DNA from 3 places in the Aeromicrobium choanae genome. Region 2 is predicted to be linked to each of the others. Evidence: predicted binding sites of a transcription regulator. Region 2 holds the regulator's gene; each other region holds the start of a gene.

Region 1 (10,341 bases), 1.1 Mb from region 2:
ACGCGCTGAGCGCCAGGCGTCAGCCGTCTACAGCCAAGTCTGGGGCATTCGCGCGAACCGGTGAAAACCGCCGGTCGAGTAGCTGGCGAGCGCAGCGAGCGGCGTATCGAGACCACGTCACGTGATCTCGATACGCCGCCTCGCAGGCTCGGCGGCTACTCGATCACGTCTCAGCGACCCTGCAAGGCCTCGGCGTAGGCCAGGATCCGCTTCGCGTCGCGGATGTGCAGCTCCTCGATCATCTTGCCGTTGTACGTGGCGACGCCCTTGTTCTCGGCGGCGGCCTCGTCGAAGGCGGCGATCATGCCCTCGGCGCGCTCGACGTCGGCCGCGCTCGGCGCGAACGCCTCGTTGGCCGGCTCGACCTGCGAAGGGTGGATGAGCGTCTTGCCGTCGAAGCCCATCTCGCGGCCCTGGCGGGCCTCGGCGGCGAAGCCCTCGGCGTCCTTGACGTCGTTGTAGACGCCGTCGATGACGACCTTGCCCGCGGCGCGGACGGCCAGCAGCGTCCACGCGAGGGACGTGAGGACGAGGGCGTTGCGCCCGGGCACGTGCAGGCCGTACGTCTCGTTGACGATGTCGTTCGTGCCCATGACGATCACCGTGAGGCGCTCGTGCGCGGCGGCGATCTCCTCGGCGTGCAGTAGCGCCTTCGGCGTCTCGATCATGGCCCACAGCTGCGTGGACTCCGGCGCGCCGGCGGCCTCGATGGCGGCGACGAGTTCGCGCACCTGCTCGGCCGACTCGACCTTGGGCACCAGGATCGCGTCCGGGCCGGCCTTGGCGGCGGCGGCGATGTCGTCGTCGTGCCACTGCGTGCCGATCGAGTTCACCCGGATGGCGAGCTCACGGTGGCCGTACTCGCCCGAGGTCACGGCGGCGCACACGTTGGCGCGGCCGGTGTCCTTCGCGTCGGGCGAGACCGAGTCCTCGAGATCGAGGATCAGCGCGTCGGCGTCGATCGACTTGGCCTTCTCCAGTGCGCGCTCGTTGGCGCCCGGCATGTAGAGGACGGAACGGCGGGGGCGGATCTGCGTCATCTCAGGCTCCTCAGAGGTCGTAGGCCGTGGCCAGGTCGGGATCGCGCTCGGCCAGGGACCGGGCCAGGTCGAGCATGACGAGGCACTGCTTGCAGGAGGCGTCGTCCTCCATCTTCCCGTCGATCATCACGGCACCGGAGCCGTCGCCCATCGCCTCGACGACGCGCTTCGCGTGCGCGACGTCCTCGGGGCTGGGGGAGAAGACCTTCTTGGCGATGTCGATCTGCACGGGGTGCAGGCTCCACGCGCCGACGCAGCCGAGCAGGAAGGCGTTGCGGAACTGGTCCTCGCACGCGACGACGTCCTTGATGTCACCGAACGGGCCGTAGAACGGGAGGATGTCGTTCATCGCGCAGGCGTCGACCATGCGCGCGATCGTGTAGTGCCACAGGTCCTGCTGGTACGTGGTGCGGCCGACGGTGAGGTCCTCGCCGGTCGGGTCCTGGCGCACGATGTAGCCGGGGTGCCCGCCGCCGACGCGGGTGGTCTTCATGCGGCGGCTGGCGGCCAGGTCGGCCGGGCCGAGGCTGATGCCCTGCATGCGCGGGCTGGCCGCGGCGATCTCCTCGACGTTGGCGACGCCCTCGGCGGTCTCGAGGATGGCGTGCACGAGGATCTGGTGGTCGAGGCCGGCGCGGGCCTCGAGCTGGGCCAGCAGGCGATCGACGTAGTGGATGTCCTGGGCGCCCTCGACCTTCGGCACCATGATGACGTCGAGCTTGTCGCCGATCTCGGTGACGAGGGTGATGATGTCGTCGAGGACCCACGGGGAGTCGAGGCTGTTCACGCGAGTCCACAGCTGGGTGTCGCCGAACTCGGTCGCCTTCGCGATGTCGACCAGGCCCTGGCGCGCGGCTTCCTTCTTCTCGGTCTTCACTGCGTCCTCGAGGTTGCCGAGGATGATGTCGACCTTCTTCGCGATGTCCGGCACCTTCGCGGCCATCTTCTCGTTGCTCGGGTCGAAGAAGTGGATCATCCGGCTCGGGCGGAACGGGACGTCGGAGCTGGGCTTCGGGGCGCCGACGGCGAGCGGACGCAGGAAGGCACGGGGATTGCGCACGGGAACTCACTTCCGTGGGAGTCAGGGTCGGGGCCAGTATGGCGCGCCGGCTCCGAAGCGGCGCGACGGGTCCGGAATCGGTGGCACCCGATGCTTGTTATGTTGGGCCCAATACGCTAGACTTGGCACATCAGTTCGAAACGGATCGGGGGATGCGTGGACGTCGTCGGTGGGCTCAGATCGGGGCAGCGGTTCCTGGCTGAAGCGCGCTCGCGCGACCTGGGTTCGCTGAGTCCCGAACAGTTGGCGGCCGAGACGGTTGCCCTCCACTCCCTCGAGCGCGAGGTCGGTGCGCTCAGGATGGCGCTGCTCGCTGCGGCGGACCAGAGGGATGCCCACCGCGCCACGGACGCACCGAACCTGACCGCGCTCGTGGCCACGGGGTCTGGTGTCACGCGGCGCGAGGCGGCGCGGGAGATTCGTCTGGCGCATCGGATCGAGGCGGCGCCCCGGGTGAAGGACGCGATGGCGGCGCCGGGCATGTCGACGGCCAAGGCCGCGATCGTGACCGACGCGCTCGACACGTTGCCTACCGGACTGACGGCGCAGCAACGCGATCAGGTCGAGCAGGACATGGTCGCCGCGGCGCAAGTGATGACCGCGGAGCAACTCCGCCGCAAGGCCCGCCGGGCCGTCGAGGTGGTCGACGTCGAACGCGCCGACCGGATCGAGAACAGCCAACTCCAGAGGGACGAGTCCGCCCAGCGTCAGCTGCGGGAGTTCTGGATCGGCCGGCCCGACGAGACCACCGGCCTGGTCCCGTTCGGCGGGAAGACGGACGCGGTCACCGCGGACATGCTGCGCGCCGTGGTCGAGTCCAAGACCAGCCCGCGCCGCCGCGCCCTCACCGAGACCGGCGTCGAGGACCCGCACCTGGAGCCGCGCGAGAAAGCCGGCGAGGCGTTCGCCGAGATCGTGCGCCACCTGCCGCGCGAGGGGTACGGCAACCACGGAGGCGTCGCCGCCACGCTCGTGGTCACGGTCGACGAGAAGACCCTGCGCGGTGAGACCGACCGGGCCGGCGTCACCGAGTTCGGCACCACGGTCAGCGCGGGCCAGCTCCGCAATCTCGCCTGCGGCGCCGGGATCCTCCCGGTCGTGATGAACGGGGCCAGCCAGGTGCTCGACGAGGGCCGAGTCAAACGCCACCACACGGCGGCCCAAAGGATCGCCCTCGCGCAACGCGACCAGGGCTGCGCATTCCCGCAGTGCGACCGGCCACCGGGCTGGACCGAGGCCCACCACGCGATCCCCTGGAGCGAACACGGCCAGACGAACCTCGACACCGGGGTCCTGCTCTGCTCACACCACCATCACCGCGTCCACGACGCCCACATCGCGATCAGGTTCAGCACCGACGACGGCACTCCCGAGTTCAGGCTGCACGGCCAGTGGCAGCGCAACCGCCGCTACCGACGCGTGGCCGCATGACGTCAGAGGATCTCGTCGACCGACTCGATCGGTCGGGCCAGACGTGTGCCCTTGTCGGTGACGACGAAGGGCCGCTCGACGAGCACGGGATGCTCCACCATCGCCGCGAGGATCTGCTCGTCGGTGGCGTCGGCGAGGCCGAGCTCGGCGTAGTGCGGGTCGCGCTTGCGGACGGCCTGGGCCGGGGTGAGCCCGGCGGCGGCGAACAGGTCGCGCAGCTGCTGCTCGGTCCAGCCCTCGTCCACGTACTTCACGATGGTCGGCTCGATCCCGGCCTCGCGGATCCGATCGAGCGTCTTGCGTGAGGTCGTGCAGCGGGGATGGTGATAGATCGTCGCGTCCACGACTCCGACGGTACTCACCAAACGCGGGGCAGCACGTCCAGCCGCTCGCCGGGTGCGATGCCCGAGCGTGGCACGACGGCGACGACGTCGGCCTCGGCCAAGCCGCGCAGCATGTGCGGTCGGCTGGTCCCGGCCGGGACGACACCGTCCGGGGTGCGCACGGCGGGGACGAGAGTGGTGCCGGCCCGGCCCTCGAAAGCCGCTCCCGCGACGGCCGCTTCGGGCTCGGGAAGGGCGCCTCCCGTGAATCCGGCGACCAGTGCCGGCACGAACGAGAGTGCCGTCAGCGCCGCGGCCAGGGGATTGCCGGGCAGGGCCAGCCAGGGTCGCCCGTCCGGCAGGACCGCCAGGGAGACGGGGTGCCCCGGCCGCACGTCGACGCCACGGAAGCGCACGTCGGCGCCGAGGGCCGACCAGGCGCCCTCGATCGGGTCGGCCGAGGAGTGACCGGTGCCGCCGGCGCTGACCAGGAGGTCCGCGTCGCTCGACCGCGCGGTGCGGGCCACGGCCGTCGCCTGGTCGTGGACGTGCTCGTGGTGCGCGGTCTTGGCGCCGAGTGCGGCGAGCAACGGGGGCAGCATCGGCGTCATCACGTCGCGCACCTGACCCGGCTGGGGGAGGCCCGATCCGACGAGCTCGTCGCCGGTGACGAGCAGGTGCACGAGCGGCGCGCGGCGGACCCCCACGTGGTCGTGGCCCGTGGCGGCCAGCACGGCGAGGCGCGCCGGGGTCAGCATCGACCCCGCGGGGACGATCACGTCGCCGAGCGCGGCCTCCTCGCCCGCGGGTCGCAGGTGCCGGCCGGGCGAGGGAGCTTCGCCGTGGAGCAGGTCGCCCTCGACCCGGCCGAGCTCGGAGGGCAGCACGGCGTCGGCGCCCTCGGGGGGAACGCCTCCCGTCACGATCGACCGGGCGCCACCGGGCGCGAGAGGGCCGTCGGACGTGTCGAGACGCCACGGTCCGTGACCGACGACGGCCCACCCGTCCATCGCCGAGGTGGTCGCGTGGGGAACGGGCCCGAGGGCGCACAGATCCTCGACGGCCGTGGTGCCCAGCGCCTCGGTGACGAGGAGCTCGATCACCTCACCCGGGCGGATCGAGGCCCTGGCGATCTCGCGGGCCTCGGTCCAGGACGGGTGGGTCACGCGAAGTCCTCGGCGGCGCGCTCGGCGCGGGCGATCAGGTCGGCGAGCCCGTCCCGGTCGGCGTCGGCCAGGCCGGCGGCGTAGCCGACGAGGAACGTGGTCAGCGGCGCGGCGGGTCGCACGACGGAGTGGGCCGCCGTGCCGGCGAGGTCCAGCAGGGCCTCGGGGTCGGCGTCGGGCGAGATGCCCAGCTCGGTCGTCAGGGCCTGCCACCAGCGTGCGAGCGTCTCATCGGTCGTCATCGGCGTACTCCTCCAGGTCGTCGGGGGTGTCGACGTCGGCGCCGGCCTCGGTGCTGACGGGGACGTCAGCCGGGTCGAGCCGGCCGATCAAGGATCGCAGGGAGAGACCTTCGGTGGGCTGCGACGCGACCGCGGCAGCCAGGTCGCTCGCGATGACCCGGCTCGCTGCCCACTGCCGACGACCCGAGGGGTCGACGGCCACCCGGTTGCCGGTGCCGTCGCGCAGGGCCGCCACGAGGAGGTCGGGCCGGACGTGATCGGCAGCGAGGACGAGCACCTCGTCGTCCTCGCCCGGAGCCAGCGCGGCCAGGCCGGCGGCCACCGCATGTGCGGGACCCGCGAACGGTGGGTCCTCCCGCACCCAGACGACCTCGCGGCCGAGATCGAGGTCGCGTCGTGGGCCCACGACGGCGATGGCCCCCGCGCCCGCGACGGCGTCGATCGCCCGCGCCAGCAACGGCCTTCCGTCCACGGGGACCAGGACCTTGTCGATCCCGCCCAGCCGGCTCGCCCGCCCGCCGGCCAGGACGATCGCGTGGAAGCGGGGCATGGCCTCATCGTGCCCCAGGTGACACGAGGGTTGCGTGTGACCCACCCCAGCGTCTTGGTTGGAGTCATGGCGAAGCCTCCCGATGGCCCCGCAAGCGCTGCACTGCTGCGAACCGGCCGCTTCTTCACGCGCTGGGACGAGACGGACGACGGAAGGGCGGTGTTCCGCGAGGGCGGACGCCGCGGCGACGTCTTCTACCGCGACCGCTGGAGCCACGACAAGGTCGTGCGATCCACCCACGGGGTGAACTGCACGGGATCGTGCTCCTGGAAGATCTACGTCAAGGACGGGATCATCACGTGGGAGGCCCAGCAGACCGACTACCCCTCCGTCGGACCCGATCGCCCCGAGTACGAGCCGCGCGGCTGTCCTCGGGGCGCTGCCTTCTCCTGGTACACCTACTCGCCGACCCGCGTCCGCTACCCGTACTCGCGCGGCGTGCTCCTCGAGATGTACCGCGAGGCCAAGGAGCGCCTGGGCGATCCGGTGCTCGCGTGGGCCGACGTGGTCGGCGACCCGGAGCGCCGCCGCCGCTACCAGCAGGCCCGCGGCAAGGGCGGCTTCGTCCGCACCAACTGGACCGAGGCCGTCGAGATGGTCGCCGCCGCACAGGTGCACACCATCAAGGAGCACGGCCCCGACCGGATCGCGACCTTCAGCCCCATCCCGGCGATGTCGATGGTGTCGCACGCCGTGGGCGCCCGCTTCACCCACCTCCTCGGCGGCGCGATGACGTCCTTCTACGACTGGTACGCCGACCTCCCCGTGGCGAGCCCGCAGGTGTTCGGCGACCAGACCGACGTGCCCGAGTCGGGCGACTGGTGGGACTCGACCTACCTGATGATGTGGGGCTCGAACGTGCCCGTCACCCGCACGCCGGACGCGCACTGGATGGCCGAGGTCCGCTACCGCGGCACGAAGGTCGTCACGATCAGCCCCGACTTCGCGGACAACACGAAGTTCGCCGACGAGTGGCTGCCCGCGCAGGCCGGCACCGACGGCGCGCTCGCGATGGCGATGACCCACGTCATCCTCAAGGAGTTCTTCGTCGAGCGCCGCGTGCCGTTCTTCGTCGACTACGTCCGCCAGTACACCGACCTGCCGTTCCTCATCACGCTCACGCCGAACGAGGAGCACGGCGGACTGGTGCCCGGGAAGTTCCTCACCGCGCGGGACCTCGGCGACGAGGCGCCCGAGGGTGCGTGGAAGACGGTGCTGATCGACGCCGCCACGGGCGAGACCGTCGTGCCGAAGGGCTCCCTGGGTCACCGGTACTCCGAGTCGGGGGAGGGCAACTGGAACCTCGACCTCGAGGGCGTCACCCCCGCGCTGTCCCTGCGCGACGCGAAGCTCGAGCCGGAGGTGGCCGAGGTGCTGCTGCCCTCGTTCGCCGGCCTCGACGGCGAAGGAGAGGTGCTGCGTCGCGGCGTGCCGGTCACGCGCATCGGCGACCGGCTCGTCACCACGGTGTTCGACCTGATGCTGGCCCAGCACGGGGTCGGCCGCCCCGACCTGCCCGGCCAGTGGCCGGCCGGGTACGAGGACGCCGAGTCCCCGTACACGCCCGCGTGGCAGGCCGAGATCACGAGCGTCCCCGCGGAGGCGTGCCTGCGCATCGCGCGCGAGTTCGCCACGAACGCCGAGGAGTCGGGCGGCCGTTCGATGATCATCCTCGGCGCGGGCGTGTGCCAGTGGTTCCACGCCGACGCCACGTACCGGTCGATCCTCTCGATGCTGCTCCTGACGGGTTGCATGGGCCGCAACGGCGGCGGCTGGGCGCACTACGTCGGCCAGGAGAAGTGCCGTCCGATCACGGGCTGGATCTCGCTGGCGAACAACCTCGACTGGAGCCGGCCGCCGCGCACCATGACGGGTACCTCGTACTGGTACATGCACACCGACCAGTGGCGCACCGACGGCTACCGGGCGGACGCGCTCGCGTCGCCGCTGGCCGAGGGGCACCTCTCCGGCATGCACACCGCCGACACGATCGCCCAGTCGGCGCGGATGGGGTGGATGCCGTTCTACCCGCAGTTCGACCGGAACCCGCTCGATCTCGCCGACGAGGCCCAGGCGGCGGTCGACGCCGGCACTGCCGCGGACGTCAACGACTACGTGGTGCAGCGGCTCAAGGACGGATCCCTCAAGTTCGCGATCGAGGACGTCGACGCCCCCGAGAACTGGCCGCGCACGCTCATGCTGTGGCGGTCGAACCTGTTCGGCTCGTCGGCGAAGGGCAACGAGTACTTCCTCAAGCACCTGCTGGGCACGCACTCGAACGCCGTGGCCGTCGACGGCGAGCCGGCCGTCCGCCCGAAGGACGTGGTCTGGCGCGACCAGGCGCCCGAGGGCAAGCTCGACCTGCTCGTCTCGGCGGACTTCCGCATGACGTCCACGACCTTGCTCTCGGACGTCGTGTTCCCGGCCGCGACCTGGTACGAGAAGCACGACCTGTCCTCCACGGACATGCACCCGTTCGTGCACGCCTTCACCCCGGCGATCGATCCGCCGTGGGAGTCCAAGACGGACTTCGACCTGTTCCACCACGTCGCCCGCAAGTTCTCCGAGCTCGCCAGGACCCACCTGGGCGTGCGCAAGGACATCGTCGCCGTGCCGATGCAGCACGACACCCCGGGAGAGACGGCGCAGCCCGGGGGCGTGGTGCTGGACTGGAAGCGCGGCGACGTCGAGCCGATCCCCGGACGGACGATGCCGGCGCTGCACGTCATCGAGCGCGACTACACGGCGGTGGCCGACAAGCTCAAGGCGATCGGTCCCCTGGCCGACCGGCTGGGCTTCGGCGTCAAGAACGTCACGTTCGACCTGTCGAAGGCGCTCGACATCCTCGCGAGGTCCGGTGGCGTGTTCGACTCGGGTCCCGCGGCCGGCCGGCCCGCGATCGACACGGACTCCAAGATGGCCGAGGCGATCCTGACCCTGTCGGGCACGACGAACGGCGAGCTGGCCACGCAGGGCTTCCACACGCTGGAGAAGCGGGTCGGCAAGAAGCTCGCCGACCTCGCCGAGGGGTCGGAGGAGAAGCGGATCACCTTCGCGCAGACCCAGGCGGCGCCCGTGCCGGTCATCACCTCCCCGGAGTGGTCGGGCTCCGAGACCGGCGGCCGGCGGTACGCGCCCTTCACCGTCAACGTCGAGCGGCTCAAGCCGTGGCACACGCTCACCGGGCGGATGCACTTCTTCCTCGACCACGACTGGATGCGCGACCTCGGCGAGGCGATGCCGATCTACCGGCCACCCCTGGACATGAGCCGACTGTTCGGCGGGCCGCGCCTGGGCGACAACGGCGAGCGCGAGATCACGGTGCGCTACCTGACGCCGCACTCGAAGTGGTCGATCCACTCCGAGTACCAGGACAACCTGCTGATGCTGTCGCTCTCGCGCGGTGGCCCGACCGCGTGGCTCAGCCGGGAGGACGCCGCCGCGATCGGGGTCAGCGACAACGACTGGATCGAGTGCTCGAACGCGAACGGCGTGTTCGTGTGCCGGGCGATCGTGACGCACCGCCTGCCGGAAGGCGTCACCTTCGTCCACCACGCGCAGGAGCGCACGATCGACGTGCCGAAGTCGGAGTTCTCCGGCCGCCGCGGCGGCATCCACAACAGCGTGACCCGGGTGCTGGTCAAGCCGACGCACCTCATCGGCGGCTACGCGCAGCTGTCCTACGCGTTCAACTACCTGGGTCCGACCGGCAACCAGCGGGACATCATCGCGACGATCCGTCGCCGTTCGCAGGAGGTGACGTACTGATGTCCGAGCGCAGCGAGGAGGTAGAGCAGGTCGCTCTGCGACCGCGTCGAAACTACGAATGCGAGGGACGAGCATGAGAGTCATGGCCCAGATGGGCATGGTGATGAACCTCGACAAGTGCATCGGCTGCCACACGTGCTCCGTCACGTGCAAGCAGGCGTGGACGAATCGCGCGGGCACCGAGTACGTGTGGTTCAACAACGTGGAGACGCGGCCCGGCCAGGGCTATCCGCGGCGCTACGAGGACCAGGAGCAGTGGAAGGGCGGCTGGGAGCTGAACGGCCGCGGCAACCTCGTGCTCAAGGCCGGCGGTCGCCTGCGCAAGCTGTTCGGCATCTTCGCCAGCCCGGTCCAGCCCGAGCTGAGCGACTACTACGAGCCGTGGACGTACGACTACTCCACGCTCATCGACGCGCCGCTCGGCGACGACTTCCCGGTGGCGCGGCCGAAGTCGCTCATCACGGGCGAGGACACCAAGATCTCGTGGTCGGCCAACTGGGACGACAACCTCGGCGGCACGAGCGAGATGGGGCACCTCGACCCGATCGTGGAGAAGGTCCGGCGCGAGAGCGAGGACAAGATCCAGTTCGAGTTCGAGCAGACCTTCATGTTCTACCTGCCGCGGATCTGCGAGCACTGCCTCAACCCGTCGTGCATGGCGTCGTGCCCGTCGGGCGCGATCTACAAGCGCGAGGAGGACGGGATCGTCCTGGTGGACCAGGACCGCTGCCGCGGCTGGCGCCAGTGCATCACCGGCTGCC
Region 2 (10,341 bases):
GTTTGGTACCTTCGGCTCAGCGTCGCGTGCCGGTGGCAGTCCGTGCCAGGCATGGAGGCGTGGGACCCGAAGGAGTCGACGATGACCTCGTCGTTGCCTTCGCCCTCGCGTGACTGAGGGCGAGAAGATCAGGCTGACCGCCTGGAGTCATGAGCTGCGCCGAGTCCACGCGCGGCTGCGCGAGGCCTTGGCCGTGACGCGCGCGTCCGTCGCCGCGGGCGAGGCCGCAGGCCCCGCCGCGCGCGACCTGCTGCTGTTCTGCCACGGCTTCTGCACGGCCCTCTCGGGCCATCACCGGGGCGAGGACCACGAGCTGTTCCCCGCGATCGCGTCCGCCCACCCCGAGCTCGCCGACACCCTGCGCCTGCTGCGCCAGGACCACTCGATGATCGAGTACCTCGTCACGGGCCTGCGGGACGCCGTGGACCGGTCCGCCTCGGCTGCGGAGCTCGACCGGCACCTCGAGGGCATCGCCGCGGTCATGGAGAGCCATTTTCGGTTCGAGGAGCGGCGGCTGCTGTCGGTGCTGGAGACGCTGGAGCTCGACGCCGACCCCCACAGCACCCTGGGGCCGCTGTGAGCCCGCCGCGCCGGTCAGCCGAGGAGTCGGCCGAGCAGGAAGGCGATCGCGCCGACCACCACCACGAGGGCGATCGCACCGCTGACCAGCTCGACCGGCCCGAGGCCGTGGTCGGGCACGCCGTGCTGGCGCAGGTCCACCTCGAAGTCCGGCAGCAGCAGCTGCAGGTCGACGGTGGCGTGATCGGCCACCCCGTGCTCCCGCAGCACCTCGCGGGCGCAGGCCTCGACCTGCGCCAGATCCTCGGCCGTGGACGTGCCCACACCGGACACGTCGACCGCCCACTGGTCGCCCACGCGCGTTCCCACCACCACATAGCTCACGTCCCACACCCTAGGCCACGGGCGGACACGCCGAGTCGAACACGTGTTTGATTCGCCGCCCCACCGGGACTACGGTCGTGCCATGAGCGAGAACCTGGACGAGCCGGTCGACCTGACCGGGCTGACCAAGCGTCAACGGCGCATCCTGGTGTTCCTGAAGGACCACATCGAGTCCCACGGCTACCCGCCGAGCATGCGCGAGGTCGGCGCCGCCTGCGATCTCGCCAGCACGTCGTCGGTCTCGCACCAGCTCCGCATGCTCGAGCGCAAGGGCTTCATCCGCCGCGACCCCAACCGGCCGCGCGCCCTCGAGATCTACCTCCCCGACTCCAAGCCGGCGATGCGCTCGCGTCCTGCCGAGGTCGACGAGACCGACAGCGGCGACGCGGTCCCCCAGCCGGCCTACGTGCCGATGGTCGGGCGCATCGCCGCTGGTGGCCCGATCCTGGCCGAGGAGCGCGTCGAGGAGGTCATGCCGCTGCCTCGCTCGCTCGTCGGCGACGGCACCCTCTTCCTGCTCCAGGTCAAGGGCGACTCGATGGTCGAGGCCGCGATCTGCGACGGCGACTACGTCGTGATCCGCCAGCAGCAGGTCGCCGAGAACGGCGAGATCGTGGCCGCCCTGATCGACGGCGAGGCCACCGTGAAGACCCTCAGCCGCAAGAACGGCGAGGTGTGGCTGCTGCCGCAGAACGCCGCCTACGACCCGATCGACGGCACCGACGCCCAGATCATCGGCAAGGTCACCGCGGTCCTGCGCCGGGTCTGAGCCGAGCGCGTCAGTCGGCCGGCTCGACCGGACGCGAAGCCCACGCGCTGGCGACCATGTCGTCGAGCGTGTGGGTCAGCTTCCAGTCGAGGTCGCGCGCCGCGAGTGCGCCCGAGGCCACGATGCGGGCCGGGTCGCCGGGACGACGTCCCATCACCTCGGGCTCGAACGCGATGCCCGTGGCGTCGGAGACCGACTGCATGATCTGGCGCACGGAGACTCCCTCGCCGTTGCCCAGGTTGTAGACCCGCTCGAGCTCGTTCCCGGCCAGCAGGCGCCGCACCGCGGTGACGTGCGCCTCCGCGAGGTCGGCCACGTGCACGTAGTCGCGCACGCAGGTCCCGTCGGGCGTCGGGTAGTCGTCGCCGAAGATCCGCGGCCGGTGTCCTTGGGTGAGGGCCCGGATCACCAGCGGGAAGAGGTTGTGCGGGCTCGAGTCGTACAGGTCGGGCTCGCCCGATCCCACCACGTTGAAGTATCGCAGCGACGTGTGGCGCAGGCCCGTGGCGTGGGCCTGGTCGCGGATCATCCACTCTCCCACCAGCTTCGACTCGCCGTAGGGCGACTCCGGGTTGGTGGCGGTGTCCTCGGTGACCGTCTCGACGTCGGGGGTCCCGTAGACCGCCGCGGTGCTGGAGAAGACGATCGCGCCGATGTCGAGCCGCTCCATGGCGCGCAGCAGGCTCAGCGTGCCGCCGGCGTTCTGGCGCCACGTGTGGGCCGGTCGCTCGACCGAGACCCCGGCGTACTTGAACGCGGCCAGGTGGATGACGGCCTCGATGTCGTGCTCGGCGAGCTGATCGACCAACTGCTTCGCGTGCAGGACGTTGAGGTCGATGAACGGGACCTCCGGGCGCACGAACTCGCGGTGGCCGCTGGAGAGGTCGTCGACGACGACCGACTCCAGGCCGGCTCGCTCGAGGGCCCGGACGACGTGAGCACCGATGTAACCGGCTCCGCCGGTGACCAGGATCGCCATATTGGCAGCCTAGGGCGCCCGACTACTGGCGGAACTTCAGGGTGCCCACGGACTTGTTCTTGCCCCGCGTCACCTTGACCGTCTTCGGACCGGAGAATCCGCGCGAGATGCCGCGCCACGAGTCGGCGTTGACGACGATGCGGTAGCGACCCGACGCCAGGCCGGTGACCTTGAACTTGCCGCCGCCGTCGGTCATCGCGGTGCGGTAGACCTTCTTGCCGTCGGTGGACGTCAGGCGGATCATCAGCTCGGTGCGCGGCTTGACCTTGTTCGCCGTGACGCGACCGCTGACCGAGCCGCCCTTGTAGTTCTTCAGGCCGACGCGCATCGACGAGCCCTTGACGTACACGCGCTTGTACGTGCCGGAGGTCCAGGCCCGGCAGTGCTGGCGGTACATCTTGTAGTTCTTGGCCTTCCACTTCTCGAACCCGCGGTCGAGTCCGTTGAAGTAGCCGTCGTTGTTCTTGTAGCGGCTCTTGTACCAGGCGTGGCAGCCGGTGCGGCGGCCCATCTCGAACCAGTAGTAGCCCTCGCCCAGGCTCACCTGGCGGCCGCTGCCGGCACGGACCACGTCGGACGCGAGGATCGCGCGGCCCGTCGCGTACTCGCGGATCGTCAGGTAGCGGTCGACCTTGGCCGAGCTGGACCGGCCCTGGTAGCCGCCGGTGACGACCGAGACCTTGGTGCGGTGCCCGCCGACGTTCTGCACGCGGCCGGAGAGCCCGCCGTTGGGCAGCGGGAGCATGCGACCCGTGGAGCGGGCCTCGGCACGCTGGTTGACCATCGTGTGGCACGAGCCCCACCCGCGGTCGCTCGCGCCGAACCACAGGCCACCAGCGGGCTTCACGGCGTAGATGCGGTTGCCGGAGGTGGGCAGGAACCCGACCTCGTAGCGGCCGCTGGAGTTGGTGCGGGTGCGTCCGTAGACGTTGGCGCAGGACATGAAGTCCAGGTCGCGCAGCACGCGCGAGGACCTGGACCAGTACGGAGGACGGCCCACGACGGTGACCTCGGAGCCGGCGACCGGCTTCGAGCCGTTGACGACCTGGCCGCGGATCGACGCGTAGCGCGCATTGGCGACGTAGCGGTACTTGCCGCCACGGGTCACGCGGATCGTGGTGCCCGCGCTCATGTCACGCGCACCGCCGATGAAGGCGCCCGCGCCGTTGCCCCGGAACCACCACGAGCGGCGCTCGCCGCCGGAGGTGCCGATGATGTGCAGCTTGTAGCTGGCGGACGGGGAGTTGTTCGCCCCCATGCGGACGCGGAAGCCGAACCGGCCACCGTTGCGCTCGACGTCGTTGGCCGTGGAGATCAGCACGTTGCGGTTGCGCGAGCCCAGGCGCCACAGCTCGACCTTGACGCCGCTGGCGGCTGCGCCGCCCGTGCGGGCGACGGTGCCGGAGATGGTGCCGTACGTGACCTTGGCCTGCATCGTGATCGGCCGAGCGGCCGCGCCGCTCATGCGCACGACCGCCTTCGGCTTCGCGCGCCACGTCGTGTTCCGGAAGGTGACGTAGCGCGACGACCTGGCCTTGACCTTGAAGCTGCGCTTCTGGGAGGAGACACCGTCGACCCAGATGTGTCCCTTGCACGTCTTCTTCTTGGTGCAGCGCGCCCAGACCGAGCCGTATCCGGCGTCGGTCATGGCCACGAGGGAGGTCTTGGTCGACAGCGTGCCCGCGGCCTGCGCGGGTGCGACGGCGACGAAGAGAGATCCGACGAGCGCCAGGCATGCAGCGGCGAGCGAGGGAAGACGGAACGGCATGGGATCCCCGAGCTGGTTGAGCGATGAGTCCGGGCCACGGTATCAAACCGAGGCCTGATTCCCCGCCTTCGCCGTTTCGTCGAGGCGGCGCAGGGCCGCGGTGACCACCGTGCGGTCGGTCGTTCGCCACAGCGGCGGCAGCGAGGACGCCAGGAATCCGCCGTACCGCGCGGTGACCAGACGTGGATCCAGGATCGCGACCACGCCGCGGTCGGTGGAGCGCCTGATCAGGCGACCGACGCCCTGGGCCAGCAGCAGGGCGGCGTGCTGCGCGGCCACCTGCATGAAGCCGTTGCCGCCGCGACGCTCGACGAGGCGCTGGCGCGCGCTGCTGAGCGGGTCGTCGGGGCGCGGGAACGGGATCCGGTCGATGATGACCAAGGTGCAGGTGTCTCCCGGGAGGTCTACGCCCTGCCACAGGCTCAGCGTGCCGAACAGGCAGGCGCTGGGCTCCTCGGCGAAGCGGCGGGCCAGCTCGGGCAGCTGGGCGTCGCCCTGACAGAGGATGTCCAGATCGGGCAGGGACTGGCGGACGTACTCGGCCGCCCGCTCGGCGGCCCGCCGCGACGAGAACAGCCCGAGAGTGCGGCCGCCGGCCGCCTTCACCAGGGCGGTGATCTCGCCGAGCTGCTCGGCCTCGAGGCCGTCGCGCCCGGGCGCCGGGAGGTGGCGCGCGACGTAGAGGATGCCCTGGCGCTGGTAGTCGAACGGGGAGCCGACGTCGAGCCCGGTCCAGTCGGAGCCCTTCAGGTCCAGTCCGAGGGAGGCGGCGACGGGACCGAACGAGCCACCGAGGGTGAGGGTCGCGCTGGTGAGCACGACGGTCTTCTCGCCGAACAGCTTCTCGCGCAGCGCGCCCGAGACGTCGATCGGCGCGATGCGCAGGTGCAGGCCGGTGCGGCCCTCCCCCAGCCACAGCACCTCGGTCTCGCGCCCGGCGGCCATCCGCTCGGCCACGCCCCGGACGTCGTCGATCGAGGTGCGCGCCTGCTGGCGACCCGGGTCGGCCTCCTCGCCCTTCTCCTTGGTGAAGTTCGAGAAGCACGCGCGCGCACTGTCTCGGACCAGCGCGAGCGCGCCGGCCAGCGCGGGCTCGATCGCGTCGATCCGGCCGGGCTGGACGTGCGTGAGCGCGTCGGCGAGAGCGTCGGCGGCGTCGCCGAGGTCGTCGGCGGTGCCCGCGTCGTCGAGGTAGGAGCGGGCGCGGCGGGCGGCCCGCTCGATGAGGCCGGGATCGAGCTCGTCGGTGGACGCCTGGGTGACCCGGGCGGCGAGCTCGTGCGCCTCGTCGACCACCACGGCGTCGAACTCCGGCAGCATCGGGATGCCCTCGATCGCGTCGATCGCGAGCATGGCGTGGTTCGTGACCACGACGTGGGCGTTGGCGGCGTCCTCGCGGGCCCGCTCGGCGAAGCACTCGGCGGCGTACTCGCAGCGCGAGGCGCCGAGGCACTCGCGCGAGGAGACGCTGACCTGGCGCCAGGCGCGCTCGCCGTGGGTCGGCGCACCGTCGCGGTCGCCCGCGTGGCCGCCCTGCGCCTGGTCCTCGGCCCATTCGCGCAGCTGCACGACCTCGGCGCCCAGCGAGCCCTCGGGGACCTCGACCAGGACGCCCTGGTCGTCGGGAGCGCCCTGGCGGACGCGGTGCAGGCACGCGTAGTTGGCGCGGCCCTTGAGCACGGCGTGGTGCGGCACCGTGGACATCGTGCCGCGCGCCGCCTCCTTGAGGGCGGGGATGTCGCGCTCGACCAGCTGGTGCTGCAGGTTGAGCGTGGCCGTCGCGATCACGACGCGCTTGTCGTGCAGCAGCGCCGGCACGAGGTAGCCCAGCGACTTGCCGGTGCCGGTGCCGGCCTGGACCAGCAGGTGGCGCTCCTCGGACAGGGCCTTCGCGACCGCCTCGGCCATCGCGACCTGCCCGGGTCGCTCGGATCCGCCCACCGCCGCGACGGCGGCACCGAGAACGTCGGTCACACCGGGGCGGGAGGGCATGGCAGAACGCTACCCGGCGACCGGAGCCGCAGGCTCACCGATCCACAGGTGACCGGTCAGTGGGCCCGGGCGAACTGCTCGAGCTCCGCGGCGAGCTCGGGATGGACGCGGGCGACGACGTGCGTGCCGTCGGCGACGTGCTCGAGCTGCTCGATCTCGGCGTGCAGGTGCAGCTGGTTCACGAGGTCGCCGCGCGAGTACGGCACCACCGCGTCGACCAGCACCTCGGGCACCGGCAGGTCGGCCTCGATCGCGTTCAGCAGCTCGTCGATGCCCTCCCCCGTGCGGGCGCTCACGACGACCGCGTGCGGCTCACGGGCCAGCAGCGCCTTCAGCACCAGGGGGTCGGCCTGGTCGGCCTTGTTGATGACGATGACCTCCGGGACCCGGACGGCCTCGATCTGGGCGAACACCTCGCGGACCGCGGCGATCTGACCCTCGGGGTCGGGGTGCGACCCGTCGACCACGTGCAGGACGAGGTCGGCGTCCGCCACCTCCTCGAGGGTGGAGCGGAACGCCTCCACGAGCTGGTGCGGCAGGTGCCGGACGAACCCCACGGTGTCCGAGAGCGTGTAGACGCGTCCGTCCGACGTCTCGGCGCGACGCGTGGTGGGGTCGAGGGTGGCGAACAGCGCGTCCTCGACCAGCACGCCCGCGCCGGTCAGCCGGTTGAGCAGGCTCGACTTGCCGGCGTTCGTGTACCCGGCGATCGCGACCGAGGGGATCTTGTTGCGGCGGCGCTCGGCCTTCTTGGTCTCGCGGGTGCCGCGCAACTCCTTGAGCTCGCGGCGCAGCTTGGCCATCTTGGCCTGGATGCGGCGGCGATCGGTCTCGAGCTTCGTCTCACCGGGACCACGACCACCGATGCCCTCGCCGCCCGCGGCCTGGCCACCGGCCTGCCGGGACAGGTTGCCGCCCCAGCCGCGCAGGCGCTGGGTCTGGTACTGCAGCTGCGCCAGCTCGACCTGGGCCTTGCCCTCGGCGCTCTTGGCGTGCTGGGCGAAGATGTCGAGGATCAGGGCCACGCGGTCGACGACCTTGACCTTGACGCGGTCCTCCAGGTTGCGCAGCTGGCTCGGCGCCAGCTCACCGTCGCAGATCACGGTGTCGGCACCGGTGGCGCGCACCGCCTCGCGCAGCTCCTCCACCTTGCCGCTGCCGATGTAGGTGGCGGGGTCGGGCTTCTGGCGCCGCTGGATCAGGGCGTCGAGCACGTCGGAGCCGGCCGTCTCGGCCAGCGCCTTCAGCTCGGTCAGGGAGTTCTCGGCGTCCTCGACGGTGCCCTCGGTCCACACGCCGACGAGCACCACCCGCTCGAGCCGCAGCTGGCGGTACTCGACCTCGCTGATGTCCTCGAGCTCGGTGGACAGCCCGGCGACGCGGCGCAGCGACGAGCGGTCCTGAAGGTCCATCTCCCCCTGCTGGAGGTCGGGACGGTTCTCGTCGCTCATCCGCGCCACTCCATCGTTCCGCCGGCCACGATGACGGCCGGCCCTCGCAGGACGGTGCGCTCCGGCTCGACGGTCACGTGCAGGGTTCCGCCGGGCACGTCGACCCGGTACTCGGTGGGATCGTGTGCTCCGTCGGCACGCGCCGTGGCGATCGCCGCGGCGCACGCGCCGGTGCCGCAGGAGCGGGTCTCGCCCGAGCCGCGCTCGTGAACGCGCATCGCCACGTGGTGGGTGCCGCGCCGCTCGACGAACTCGATGTTCACGCCCTCGGGGTAGACCGACTCGGAGAACGCGGGCTGCTCCAGGAGGGTGCCGGCATCGTGCACGCGGTCGACGAACGCGACGGCGTGCGGGTTGCCGGTGTGCACCTCGAGCGCCTCCCAGGTCTGGCCGGCGGCGGAGACCTTGGAGTGGGTTCCGGTGGTGAAGGCGCCCATGTCGACCGCGATCTCGTCGCCGACGACGGAGAGGAACTTGAGTCCGTCGCGCGTGTCGATCGGGAACTCGGGCCCCTCGACCAGGCCCTGCTCGAGCAGGTGGCGTGCGAACACGCGGATGCCGTTGCCACACATCTGGCTCAGCGAGCCGTCGGCGTTGCGGTAGTCCATGAACCACTCGGCGGGCGAGTTGTGGCCCAGCGCGGTGCACCGCACGACGCGCATGACGCCGTCGGCGCCGATGCCGCGGCGCCGGTCGCACAGGGCGGCCACGAACGCCGGGTCGAGGTCACCGTGCAGGGTGCCGTCGTGGTCGGGCAGCAGCACGAAGTCGTTCTCGGTGCCGTGCCCCTTGAACCACGTGAATTCCATGTCCCCAGCCTACGGGTGTTCGACGAGCGCCACCGCACGCCCGAGCAGGTCGGGGTCGTCGAAGGGCAGCCAGTGGATCCGCGGATCCTTGCGCATCATCCGGTCCTGGCGCCGCGCGAATCGCCGCGTGCCGGACTTCGTCTCGGCGCGGGCCTCGTCCTCGGTCATCTCACCGGCCAGCATCGCCAGCACCTGCTGGTAGCCGAGCGCCCGCGAGGCCGTGGGCGAGCCGGCGAGGCCGGGCAGTCCCGTGACCTCCTCGACGAGGTCGTCGGCCCACATCGCGTCGACCCGGGCGTCGATGCGCGCGTCGAGCACGTCGCGCGGCACGTCGAGGCCGATCATCACGACCTCCGGGTAGATCGACACCGGGGCGGGCATCGTGGCGACGAACGGCCTGCCCGTCAGCTCGCCCACCTCCAGGGCGCGCACGATCCGGCGTCCGTTCGTCGGCAGGATCGCCGCGGCGGCCTCGGGGTCACGGGCGAGCAGCTCCGTGTGGAGCGCCTCGGGGCCGAAAGCGTCGAGGCGCTCGGTCCAGCGGCGGCGCACCTCCGGGTCGGTGCCCGGGAAGTCCAACGGGTCGAGCACGGCGCGCACGTACAGCGACGAGCCACCCACGAGGATCGGCACGGCGTCCCGGCCACGGACCTGCTCGATCACGGCTCGCGCCTCGCGCTGGAATGCCGCGACGCTCGCCTCCTGGGACGGGTCGAGGACGTCCAGAAGGTGGTGCGGGACGCCGTCACGCTCCTCCTCGGTGGCCTTGGCGCTGCCCACGTCCATGCCGCGGTACAGCTGCACGGAGTCGGCGTTGACGATCTCGCCGCCCACGGCGCGAGCCAGACCGACCGAGAGCCGCGTCTTGCCCGAGGCGGTAGGGCCCACGACGGCGACGACGGGGCGGCTCGGTCTCATGGTCCCAGTCTTTCAGGCGGGGTCCGCCGAGCCGAAGTACCGTGACGTCCGGGACCGATGCACGGTCCCGTCACGGACGAGAGGGCCATCCATGGGCTTCCTGGACAAGTTCAAGGGCAAGGACGTCGAGCAGCTAGTCGATCGGGCCAAGGAGGAGGCGGCGCAGCACGACGAGGACATCGACGCCGCGATCGACAAGGTCGCGGACCTCGCCGACAAGGCCACCGACGGCAAGTTCACCGAGAAGATCGACGACGCCGCCGCCAAGCTCAAGGAGGCCGCGGACCGGCTCGAGGACGACCCGAAGGCCTGAGGAAGCGCTGGCAGTGACGTTCCGGGGGTCGCCTACGGCGCGTCGGCCCCGGAAACGTCACGCTCAGGGCTCTCGCGGTACCGGCGGCCGGCCCACACGAAGTAGGCCAGGGCCAGGCAGAACACCACGATCGAGGTCCAGATGTTCAGCCGGAACGGCCCGATGTGGTTCACCGTGTCGATCCGCAGGGACTCGATCCAGCCGCGCCCGAGGGTGTAGAGCATGACGTAGAGCGCGAAGACCCGTCCGTGCGTCAGCGCGAAGCGCTTGCCCAGCCACACGAGCAGCGCCGCGGCCGCCAGGTTCCACAGTGCCTCGTAGAGGAACGTCGGGTGGAACGTGGCGAACTGCTCGAAGCCGTCGGGACGGTGCCGCTCGGAGATCTCCAGGGCCCACGGCACCGTGGTGGGACGGCCGAAGAGCTCCTGGTTGAAGTAGT
Region 3 (10,341 bases), 670 kb from region 2:
TGCCTGCCGTTCGAGATCTGGGACGGCGTCGTCCCGACCGTGCTGCTCGCGCTGACGCACGTCGTGATGGCCGCAGCGCTGGTCCTCGCCCTCGTGACGGGCGTGCAGTACGTCCTCGACGCGCGTCGGCTGGCGGCGCAGACTCCCGCCGGAGGCGCCTCGCGGTGAGCGACCGGGTCGACGTCGCGGCGCTCGTGGCCGACCTGCGCTCGGCCGGGCACACCGTGGCCATCGCCGAGTCGCTCACCGGCGGCCTGGTGTGCGCCACGCTCGTCGAGGTGCCGGGCGCCTCCACGGTCGTCCGCGGCGCCGTCGTGGCCTACCAGCCCGACGTGAAGTCGGGCCTGCTCGGCGTGGAGCCCGATCTGATCGCCGAGCACGGCACCGTGAACGCGCCGGTCGCCGAGCAGCTGGCCGCCGGTGCCCGCGCCCGCCTCGACGCGACGTGGGGTCTCGGCACCACGGGAGTGGCCGGACCCGGGCCCGCCGAGGGCCGGCCCGCGGGCACGGTCTTCGTGGCTGTCGCGGGTCCCGACGGGGTCACGTCCCGGCGACTCGAGATCTCCGGCGATCGCGAAGTCGTCCGACGTTCGGCGGTCCGCGCCGTCCTGGCGGACCTGCACTATAGGCTGGGGAAGAACAACGGCGCGACGAACGTTGATGCAGGCAAGGGAAGGTGATGGCGATGACCGCGATGCGTGAACTCATCGGTGACGTGCTCCGAGCACGTCGTCTCGCCGAGGGCCTGACCCTGCGCGACGTCTCCCAGCGCGCCCGCATCAGCCTGGGCTACATCTCCGAGGTCGAGCGCGGCCAGAAGGAGGCCAGCTCCGAGCTGCTCGCCGCCCTGGCGCAGGCGCTCGAGGTCCCGCTGAGCAAGGTGCTGCTCGACGTCAGCTCCCTGCTCGAGCTCGAGGAGGCCGCCGACCTGGCCACGGTCTCGTCCATCGCACGCGACGAGGCCCGGGCCTCCGCGGCGTGAGGCACAGCGACTTCTGGCAGCGCATGGAGGCTGCCCTGGGGCCGTCCTATGCCGCCTCCTGGGCGCGCCAGCAGACCATCACCGCGCTCGACGGACGCACACCCGTCGAGGCACTCGACGCCGGCGTCGATCCCCAGCGGGTCTGGCGCGCGGTCCACGCCACGCTCGAACTGCCGGCCCGCGAACGTTGAGTTAGCGTCGAGGGATGAGCGATCTTCCCGACCTGACAGGCAAGCGTGTCGCGATCGTCGCGACCGACCACTTCGAGGAGTCCGAACTCACGACGCCGCGTGACGAGCTGGAGGCGGCCGGGGCGGACGTGCGGGTCTTCGCCCCGCACGAGGGCTCGCTGCAGGCGATGCAGGGCGATGTCGAGCAGACGATCTCCGTGCGCGTGGACGGCACGCTCGACAGCTTCGACCAGCAGTGGCCGGACGTCATCGTGCTGCCCGGCGGCACGGTCAACGCCGACCACCTGCGCACCGACCAGCAGGCGCAGGGCATCGTCTCCACGGCGCTGGAGTCCGGACTCCCCGTGGCGGCCATCTGCCACGCGCCGTGGCTGCTCGTCTCGGCGGGCCTCGTCGACGGCCGCCGGCTGACGAGCTTCCCGAGCCTCGCCGTCGACGTGCGCAACGCCGGTGGCGACTGGGTCGACGAGACCGTGGTGGTGGACCGGAACCTCATCACGAGCCGCAACCCCGACGACCTCCCCGCCTTCGTCGACGCGATCGGCAAGGCCCTGACCGCTTAGGAGATCCCGTCTGTCCCGAGAAGTGCTCCGACTTCACCTCTGAGCCCCGTTCACAGGTGGAAGGCGGAGCACTTCTCGTGGGGAGGATCTCGCGAGTCCCTGTTCGGCGTGTCGTGCTTCCATCGAACAGGTGTTCGGCCTAGGCTCGTTCCACAGGCCGACGGTCAGGTCGGGCGTCATCCACAGGCGAGTCGACAAGGCTCATTCATGTCAGTGGGTCCGCCTACCGTCGAAGATGGCCCGCCACCCCGACCAGAGCGGTCGACGACACGAAGGACGCAGCATGGCTAAGACCAGCACCACCCCCCCGAACAGGGACATCGCCAAGGAGCGAGCCAACAAGGACAAGGCGATCGAGAACGCCCTGGCCCAGATCGACCGCTCGTACGGCAAGGGCGCCGTGATGCGCCTGGGCGACCAGGCTCGCGCCCCGATCGAGGTCATCCCCACCGGTGCCGTCTCGCTCGACGTCGCGCTGGGCATCGGAGGACTGCCGCGCGGCCGTGTGGTCGAGATCTACGGCCCCGAGTCCTCGGGCAAGACCACGGTCGCCCTGCACGCGGTGGCCAACGCCCAGAAGGCCGGCGGAGTGGCGGCGTTCATCGACGCCGAGCACGCGCTCGATCCCGAGTACGCCCGCAAGCTGGGCGTCGACACCGACGCGCTGCTGGTGTCCCAGCCCGACTCCGGCGAGCAGGCCCTCGAGATCGCCGACATGCTGATCCGCTCCGGCGCGCTCGACATCATCGTGATCGACTCGGTCGCCGCCCTCGTGCCCCGCGCCGAGATCGACGGTGAGATGGGTGACAGCCACGTGGGTCTGCAGGCTCGCCTGATGAGCCAGGCGCTGCGCAAGATGACCGGTGCCATCAACGGCTCGGGCACCACGGCGATCTTCATCAACCAGCTGCGCGAGAAGATCGGCGTGATGTTCGGCAGCCCCGAGACCACCACGGGCGGCAAGGCGCTGAAGTTCTACGCCTCCGTGCGCCTCGACGTGCGCCGGATCGAGACGCTCAAGGACGGCACCGACATGGTCGGCAACCGCACCCGCGTCAAGGTCGTCAAGAACAAGATGGCGCCGCCGTTCAAGCAGGCCGAGTTCGACATCATGTATGGCCAGGGGATCAGCCGCGAGGGCAGCCTGATCGATCTGGGCGTCGACGCAGGCTTCGTCCGCAAGGCCGGTGCCTGGTACACCTACGAGGGCGACCAGCTCGGCCAGGGCAAGGAGAACGCGCGCAACTTCCTGCGTGACAACCCCGACCTCGCCGACGAGATCGAGAAGCGCATCAAGGAGCACCTCGGTGTCGGGGCGCGGGTCGACGAGCCGGCCGCGGATCCCGCGGTCGTGGTCGACGACCTCGCGGGCGACCTCTCGGCCGCTGACTTCTGATGATCGACCCCACGGATCCGGACACGGATCCGCGGGCGGTCATCGTCGCGGGCCGGACGATCGCGATGGATCGTCTGGCCGCGCGCGACCGCAGCCGCGGTGAGTTGCTCGACGCGCTCGCGCGTCGCAGGTTCCCCGAGGACGTGGCCACCGTCGTCGTCGACCAGCTCGAGTCCGAGGGACTGGTCGACGACGAGCGGTTCGCCCGCACGTGGGTCGAGCAGCGCAGTCGTGCCAAGGGGCTGGCCCGCTCGGTCCTGCGGATGGAGCTGCAGCGCAAGGGCGTGGCCTCCGAGGTCATCGACGTCGTCCTGGACGACGTCGACCCCGACGCCGAGCGGCGGGCCGCTCACCTCCTCGTCCAGCGCAAGCTGCGGACGGTGCAGGGGCTCGACCAGTCCGTCCAGGTGCGTCGGCTGACTGCGATGCTCGCCCGCAAGGGCTACGCGCCCCAGGTGGCCTTCGACGTGGTCCGCGCCGAGCTCGACGCCGATCACGTGGCGATCGAGTCCATGTAGGTCGGGCCCGCTCTACGCTGTCAGCGTGTTCGCGTTCCGCCCCCTGGTCGAGGCCGACCTGGGGGCGGTCGTGTCATGGCGCAGTCAGCCGCACGTGCTGGCGTGGTTCCCCGAGGCCCTCGTCGACGTCGAGCACGCGCGGCGACGCCTCGCCCGTCGGCTGACGGGCGAGGACCCGGTCCGGATGTGGATCGCCGAGCTCGGGGGAGTGCCGGTGGGCTACCTGCAGAGCTTCGTCGTCGCGTCCGACGACGACCTCACGGTGCGCTGCCAGGATCCCGAGGCGGTCGCGTTCGACTACCTGATCGGTGATCCGGACCTGGTCGACCGAGGACTCGGCACCGAGATGATCCGGAGCTTCTGCCGCGACGTCCTCGTGCCGGAGTATCCGGACGCGCCGCGCTTCCTCGCCGCCCCCGACGCCCGCAACCATCGCTCGATCCGGGTGCTGGCCAAGTGCGGCTTCGTGGCCGGCCTGTGGATCCAGCCCGAGGGCGCGCCGTGGGCCGACGTCGTGTGCACGGCCCAGCGCCGTCTCTTCGAGCCTACTGTCGAGTAACATGTGGGGCATGCCCTCCACCTATGCGGTGTACCGCCAGCTCTCGGCCCTCCCGAAGGGCCGCGCCGTGTTCGGCGCCTTCTTCACCCGAGCGGCGCCGTACTTCGCCAGCGCCCACCTGCGCGTCGTCGACATGGCGCCCCACCACGGCGAGGTCGTGGTGCCGCTGCGTCGCTCGACGAAGAACCACATCGGCACGGTGCACGCCATCGCGGCATGCAACGGCCTCGAGGCGGCGATGGGCCTGCTGGCCGAGGCCACCTGCCCGCCGGACCACCGCTGGCTGCCGAAGGGCATGGAGGTCCGGTACCTCGCCAAGTCCGACTCCGACCTCGTCTGCACCGCCGACAGCGTCCCGGCCGACTGGTCCGGCGGACCGGAGGTGCCGATCACGGTCCGGGCCACGCGCGCCGACGGCACGGTCACGGTCGAGGGCACGATCCACCTGTGGGTGACGACCCGGAAGTGACTCAGGGCCGCAGGCTCGCGGCGGCGTACGTGAGCCGCCCCGCGCGCATCGTCGCCTCCACCTGCACGGCCCGCAGGTGGGCCGCCACGGCACCGGAGCCGCCCCGCGGCTCGAGCGGGTCGCGGTCCAGCAGCACGAGGTCGCCCCGCTGGCCCACGGCCAGGGTGTCCGCGCCGTCCACACTGGCCGCGAGCGCCTCGCCGGCGCTGATGGCCTCGGCGGGGTTCCACGGGGACCGCTCGTCCGCCGAACGGTGCACGGCCGCCGCCATGGCGATCCAGGGATCGAGGGGAGCGACGGGTGCGTCGGAGCCGAAGACCAGGTCGACGCCCGCGTCGAGCAGCCCGCGCCAAGGGAAGCAACGATCGGCGCGATCGGCCCAGAGCCGCTCGGTGACGTCTCGGTCGTCGAGCAGGTGGGCGGGCTGGACGCTCGCGCGGACGCCGAGCTCGGCCAGCTGCGCGATGTCGCCGCGAGTCAGCAGCTGGGCGTGCTCGATGCTGCCGGCGGCCCCTGTCGCGCGGAAGGCGGCGAGCGCCTCGTGGGCGGCGGCGTCGCCGATCGCGTGGACGGCGGCGCGGAAGCCGGCCGATCGGGCGCGGGTGAGCAGCTCGATCAGGTCGGCCCGGTCGTGGTTCTGGACGCCCCGGTCGGACCCGCCACCGTAGGGCTCGTGGCAGTAGGCCGTGCGGGTGTTCAGGGAGCCGTCGGAGATGATCTTCAGCGGCCCGACCGTGACGGGTCCGCCGGGCGTCACGGACGAACCGGTGCGCAAGCCCGTCGCGATCATGTCGTCGAGGTACTCGGGATAGACCGCCGAGCGCACCCAGAGAGCGTCCAGGCCCTGCTCCAGGCGCTCGCGCCACGTGGACAAGGGCTCGGCCCACTCGAAGTCCACGACGCCCACGACACCCCGCGACGATGCGGCGGCCATCGCGTCCGCCACGGACTGGCCGCCGTCCTGGGCGGCGTTGCGCTGCACCACGTCGGCCATGAGCGCGAACCACGGCGCCTCCGTGAGCGGCCGGTCGGTGAGCGGTGCGCCGAGCGCCGTGAGCGCGGCCGAGTTCAGCCATCCCGTGTGGGCGTCCCCGCTCGTGACGACGACGGGTCGGCCGCCCGTGACGGCGTCGAGCTCGGCGACGGTCGGCTCGCGCCTCCAGTCGGCGAGCCGGAACCCGAACGCGAAGAGCCAGTCGCCCTCGGCCACCGAGGGCAGGTGCCTGCGGATGATCTCGACGGCCTCGGAGGGGTCCTGGGCGGGGGACACGTCGAGGCGCGTCCGCGTCTGGGCCCACTGGGTGAAGTGGACGTGCTGGTCCCACAGGCCGGGAATCGCCCAGCGCCCGTCGGCCTCCACGACCCGGTCGCCGGGTTCAGGCCGCAGGTCGGCTCCCACGGCGACGACGGTGCCGTTGGCGACGCGCAGCGACGTCGGACCCGCGGGCGCGGGCGCGCGGACGGGCACCACGCGGACGTGGCGCAGGAAGAGGGGACTCACACTCACCGCACCATTGTGACTTTGCCCGGTGGACCGGTCAGAGGCTGGTGGTGCCGCCGTGGTCGGCACCCGTGCGCGCGGGCTCCAGGTCGACCGCTTGGACGGTCTTGGACTCGGTCAGGCGCTTCTGCACGTAGACGCCGATGCGCGACAAAATGACGTTGAGGACGATGTAGATCGCCGCCAGGACGATCGCCGTCGCGAGCCGGTTGTCGAACTCCCGCCAGATCTCCCGTCCCACGGTGGTCAGGCCCGGAGCCAGGATGTAGTAGCCCAGCGACGTGTCCTTCAGGACGACCACGCACTGGCTGATGATCGACGGTGTCATGATCTTGATCGCCTGCGGCAGCTGGACGATGCGCATCACCGCTGACTTGCGCAGGCCGAGCGCGTACGCCGCTTCGACCTGGCCACGCGGAACGGCGTTGATCCCCGCGCGGAACACCTCGGCGAGCACCGATCCGTTGTAGAGCGTCAGACCGATGACCAGTGGGGCGATGATGCCGACGCGCGTGTCGAAGCCCCAGAACCAGATGAAGATGATGAGCAGCAGCAGCGGCACCGCGCGGAAGAACTCCACGACGGTCCAGGCCACGGCCCTGACGGGCGCGTGGTCGGAGAGCTTGGCAACGCCGAAGAACACGCCGAAGAACACCGAGAGCACGATCGAGATGACGGCCACGCGAAGCGTGTCGAGCACCGCCCGTCCGATGATCTTCATGTAATCGGGAGTGATGAAGACCTCCCACTTGTCTGACGTGAACTGGTCCTCGACCGCGAGCTTCCACACCACGGCAGCAGCGAGGAGCACGAGGCCGATGATGGTGACGACGCCGGCGATCGCGTGGCGCCGGCGCGCGCGGGGCCCGGCGATGTCGTAGAGGACACTCATCGTGCGACCACCTTCCAGCGGCGTTCCAGCATGGTGGCGAACGCGCTGATGACCGCGACGAGCACGATGTAGCCGAAGGCGAAGCCGAGGAAGATCTGGAGCATCTCGGTCGCGTAGGTGTTGAGGAAGCCACGCATGCGGAACGTCGCCTCGGCGATGCCGAAGACCGCCGCGAGCGAGGTGTTCTTGGCCAAGGCGATGAACGCGCTGGCCATCGGCGGCACGGTCAGTCTGAAGGCCTGCGGCAGCACGACCTGGCTCATCGTCCGGGTGAACGGCATGCCGATCGCGCGGGCAGCCTCGGCCTGGCCCACGGGCACGCCGTTCAGACCCGAACGGAGCGCCTCGCACACGAACGCGGCGGTGTAGAGCCCCATGGCCAACGTGATGTTCCAGAAGAAGCCGAAGTCGATGCCGATCTCGGGCAGGCCGTAGTACGTCAGCAGGATGAGGACCAGCAGCGGCGTGTTCCGGAAGATCGTCACGTACCCCGATCCGACCCCGCGCATGATCGGGACGGGTGCCACGCGGGCGACTGCGACCAGCGTGCCCACGACGAGGGCCAGGATGCCGGACGCCACCGTGAGGCGGGTCGTCATCCAGAAGCCCTCCAGGTACAGCTGCCAGCCGTTGTCAGTGAGCAGCCAGTCCACAGGTCACCTCCAGGTCATCGATGTCAGACCGCCGTGGGGCGGGGGAGAGGTCCCCCGCCCCACGACGGTCGTGCGGTCACGCGCAGGGATCGAGCGTGGGCGGATCGCCCGCCTCGCCACCGCCCTTGCCGAGCGTGGAGTCGAACGCCTCCTCCCACGTGCCATCCTCGAACGCGGACGTCAGGCTCTCGTTGATGAACTCGCACAGCTCCGGGCTGTCCTTGCTGTAGCCGATGCCGTAGCGCTCCTCGGAGAAGGGCTCACCGACGACCTTGAGGTCGTCCGGGTTCTCCGCGGCGTAGCCCAGCAGGATCGCGGCGTCCGTGGTGACGGCGTCGACCGACCCGTTGAGCAGCTGGTCCACGCACTCGGAGTACGTGTCGAAGCCGGCCGGGGTGGCCCCGAACTCCTTCTCCACGGTCTCGATGGAGGTCGAGCCGGTGACGGAGCAGACCTTCTTGCCCTCCAGGTCGTCCGGCCCGTTGATGGAGTCGTCGTCCTTCGCGACCAGCAGCGACTGGCCGGTGACGTAGTACGGGCCCGCCTGGCCCACCACCTGACGGCGCTCGTCCGTGATCGAGTACGAGGCGATGACGAAGTCGACCGTGCCGTTCTGCAGGAACGGCTCGCGGTTGGCCGAGACGGTCTCGACCCACTCGATGTCACCCGCATCGATGCCCAGCTTGGCGGCGAGGATCTTGCCGACGGACGGGTCGAAGCCGGTGGGGGTGTCCGAGGCGGCCGACTTGAAGCCGATGCCCGGCTGGTCGAACTTGACGCCGATCTTGACGGTGCCGCCCTCCTGGAGCTCGGCCATGCGGGTGCCGGCCTCGAACTCCTGGTCCTCGACCTCGACGTCCGGGCCCGAGCCCTCGTCATCGCTGCTGCCGGCGTCGCCGCAGGCGCTCAGTGCCAACAGGCCGGCGGCCAGGACGGCCGCGAACCGTGTCCTTCGTGCTTTCATGTTTCGTCCTCCCCCTTCGGGATCATGCGTGGTGAAATCAGTGCTTGAGGATCTTGCCGAGGAAGTCCTTGGCGCGATCGCTCTGCGGGTTGGTGAAGAACTCGTCGGGAGTGTTCTCCTCGACGATGCGCCCGTCGGCCATGAAGACGACGCGGTCGGCGGCGGTGCGCGCGAACCCCATCTCGTGGGTGACCACGACCATGGTCATGCCGCCCTTGGCGAGGTCGACCATGGTGTCGAGCACCTCCTTGATCATCTCGGGATCGAGTGCGGAGGTGGGCTCGTCGAACAGCATGACCTTGGGGTCCATCGCCAGCGCCCGCGCGATCGCGACGCGCTGCTGCTGGCCGCCCGACAGCTGGGCCGGCAGCTTGCCGGCCTGCGAGCCGACGCCGACGCGGTCGAGCAGCTCGCGGGCGCGCTGCTCGGCCTCGCCCTTGCGCTGGCCCAGGACCTTGATCGGGCCGAGGGTGACGTTCTCGAGCACGGTCTTGTGGCTGAACAGGTTGAACGACTGGAACACCATGCCGACCTCGGCACGCAGCCGGGCGAGCGCCTTGCCCTCCTCGGGCAGCGGGACGCCGTCGATCGAGATGTCGCCCTCGTTGATCGGCTCGAGGCGATTGATGGCTCGGCACAGGGTCGACTTGCCCGAGCCTGAGGGTCCGATCACCACGACGACCTCGCCCGGGGCGACGTCGAAGTCGATGTCCTGCAGCACGTGCAGGTCGCCGAACCACTTCTGGACGCCGGTCATGTGGACCATCGGCTCCGTGCTGACTCCCATGTCGCCTTACCCAACCGCAGCGCCACCGCGCGCGCAACCGTTGGACTGGCGCGGTGGGGGACCGCAACCGGATCGCAACCCGGACCCTCCTCGGTTGGTGCGGGCGCGGCGCCAATTTTCCTTGGAATTCTCTCTCAAATGAAGTTTGACCGGCCCCGCGTAGCAACCAGGCAACAAAACTCTTCTAACATCAGCCCCAACGGACGTACGAGACGTACGTCACGTTCGACCCCTTGTAGTGAGGACTTCCCTTGAGATCCGTACACCTTCGCCGCACCCTCAGCGCGGCAGCCCTCGTCGCGCTGGGCCTCGGTGCCCTCGCCACGCCGGCCGTGGCCGACCCACTCGTCCCGGAGACGCGCGAGCAGGCCCGCATCCTCGGTGATGGCAGCGGCAGCGCCGACGTCACCGCCGAGGACGAGAGCAACGGCTCGATCGCCCCCGGCGGCGTCCCGTTCGTCCCGATGGACTTCACCCGGATGCCGCTGGCTTCCGGTGAGGAGGAGTCGACGGCGAACGTCGAGAAGGTTGCCTCCGTCCCGCTGCAGGAGGGTCAGGCGACGATGTCGAACCTGGCGTTCAAGGGCGACTACGTCTTCCAGGGCAGCTACAACGGCTTCGTGGCGTACGACGTCGGCGATCCCGAGGCACCGCAGGTCGTGTCGAACACGATCTGCCCCGGCTACCAGGGTGACCTCTCGATCGCCGGCGACCTGCTGTTCTTCTCGGTCGACCAGCCGCGCAACGGCTCGGAGTGCGGCGCGGCCGTCGTGGCCTCCTCGAACGCCGCCGCGTGGGAGGGCATCCGGATCTTCGACATCAGCGACCCGGCCTCGCCCCAGTACGTCGGCAACGTGAAGACCCGC

The links. The regulator LexA, encoded in region 2, represses DNA repair genes until DNA is damaged. The targets are predictions, from matches to a motif close to TCGAACANNTGTTCGA.
Positions count from the first base shown of each region.
Region 1: B5D60_RS03050 (HNH endonuclease signature motif containing protein) is a predicted target of LexA. The motif match lies at 2,224-2,239, and genes of this name have one in related genera.
Region 3: recA (recombinase RecA) is a predicted target of LexA. The motif match lies at 1,859-1,874, and genes of this name have one in related genera.

Region 1 covers NZ_LT796768.1:629,629-639,969, reverse strand. The annotation lists gene B5D60_RS03065 (hypothetical protein) at 1-64, shown strand, start outside; gene B5D60_RS03060 (HpcH/HpaI aldolase/citrate lyase family protein) at 171-1,040, opposite strand; gene B5D60_RS03055 (HpcH/HpaI aldolase/citrate lyase family protein) at 1,051-2,100, opposite strand; gene B5D60_RS03050 (HNH endonuclease signature motif containing protein) at 2,257-3,531, shown strand; gene arsC (arsenate reductase (glutaredoxin)) at 3,534-3,875, opposite strand; gene B5D60_RS03040 (molybdopterin molybdotransferase MoeA) at 3,890-5,020, opposite strand; gene B5D60_RS17010 (DUF6457 domain-containing protein) at 5,017-5,262, opposite strand; gene mobA (molybdenum cofactor guanylyltransferase) at 5,249-5,812, opposite strand; gene B5D60_RS03030 (nitrate reductase subunit alpha) at 5,879-9,580, shown strand; gene narH (nitrate reductase subunit beta) at 9,654-10,341, shown strand, end outside.
Region 2 covers NZ_LT796768.1:2,947,660-2,958,000, reverse strand. The annotation lists gene B5D60_RS14300 (hemerythrin domain-containing protein) at 110-580, shown strand; gene B5D60_RS14295 (hypothetical protein) at 595-903, opposite strand; gene lexA (transcriptional repressor LexA) at 986-1,672, shown strand; gene galE (UDP-glucose 4-epimerase GalE) at 1,683-2,651, opposite strand; gene B5D60_RS14280 (carboxypeptidase-like regulatory domain-containing protein) at 2,674-4,419, opposite strand; gene B5D60_RS14275 (ATP-dependent DNA helicase) at 4,462-6,411, opposite strand; gene hflX (GTPase HflX) at 6,468-7,862, opposite strand; gene dapF (diaminopimelate epimerase) at 7,859-8,671, opposite strand; gene miaA (tRNA (adenosine(37)-N6)-dimethylallyltransferase MiaA) at 8,681-9,589, opposite strand; gene B5D60_RS14255 (antitoxin) at 9,681-9,902, shown strand; gene lgt (prolipoprotein diacylglyceryl transferase) at 9,935-10,341, opposite strand, start outside.
Region 3 covers NZ_LT796768.1:196,847-207,187, reverse strand. The annotation lists gene B5D60_RS00935 (CDP-alcohol phosphatidyltransferase family protein) at 1-168, shown strand, start outside; gene B5D60_RS00930 (CinA family protein) at 165-680, shown strand; gene B5D60_RS00925 (helix-turn-helix domain-containing protein) at 686-982, shown strand; gene B5D60_RS00920 (DUF3046 domain-containing protein) at 979-1,173, shown strand; gene B5D60_RS00915 (type 1 glutamine amidotransferase domain-containing protein) at 1,188-1,736, shown strand; gene recA (recombinase RecA) at 2,020-3,132, shown strand; gene B5D60_RS00905 (regulatory protein RecX) at 3,132-3,650, shown strand; gene B5D60_RS00900 (GNAT family N-acetyltransferase) at 3,676-4,209, shown strand; gene B5D60_RS00895 (hotdog fold domain-containing protein) at 4,220-4,678, shown strand; gene B5D60_RS00890 (amidohydrolase) at 4,680-6,185, opposite strand; gene B5D60_RS00885 (amino acid ABC transporter permease) at 6,217-7,071, opposite strand; gene B5D60_RS00880 (amino acid ABC transporter permease) at 7,068-7,724, opposite strand; gene B5D60_RS00875 (glutamate ABC transporter substrate-binding protein) at 7,801-8,688, opposite strand; gene B5D60_RS00870 (amino acid ABC transporter ATP-binding protein) at 8,726-9,454, opposite strand; gene B5D60_RS00865 (Ig-like domain repeat protein) at 9,727-10,341, shown strand, end outside.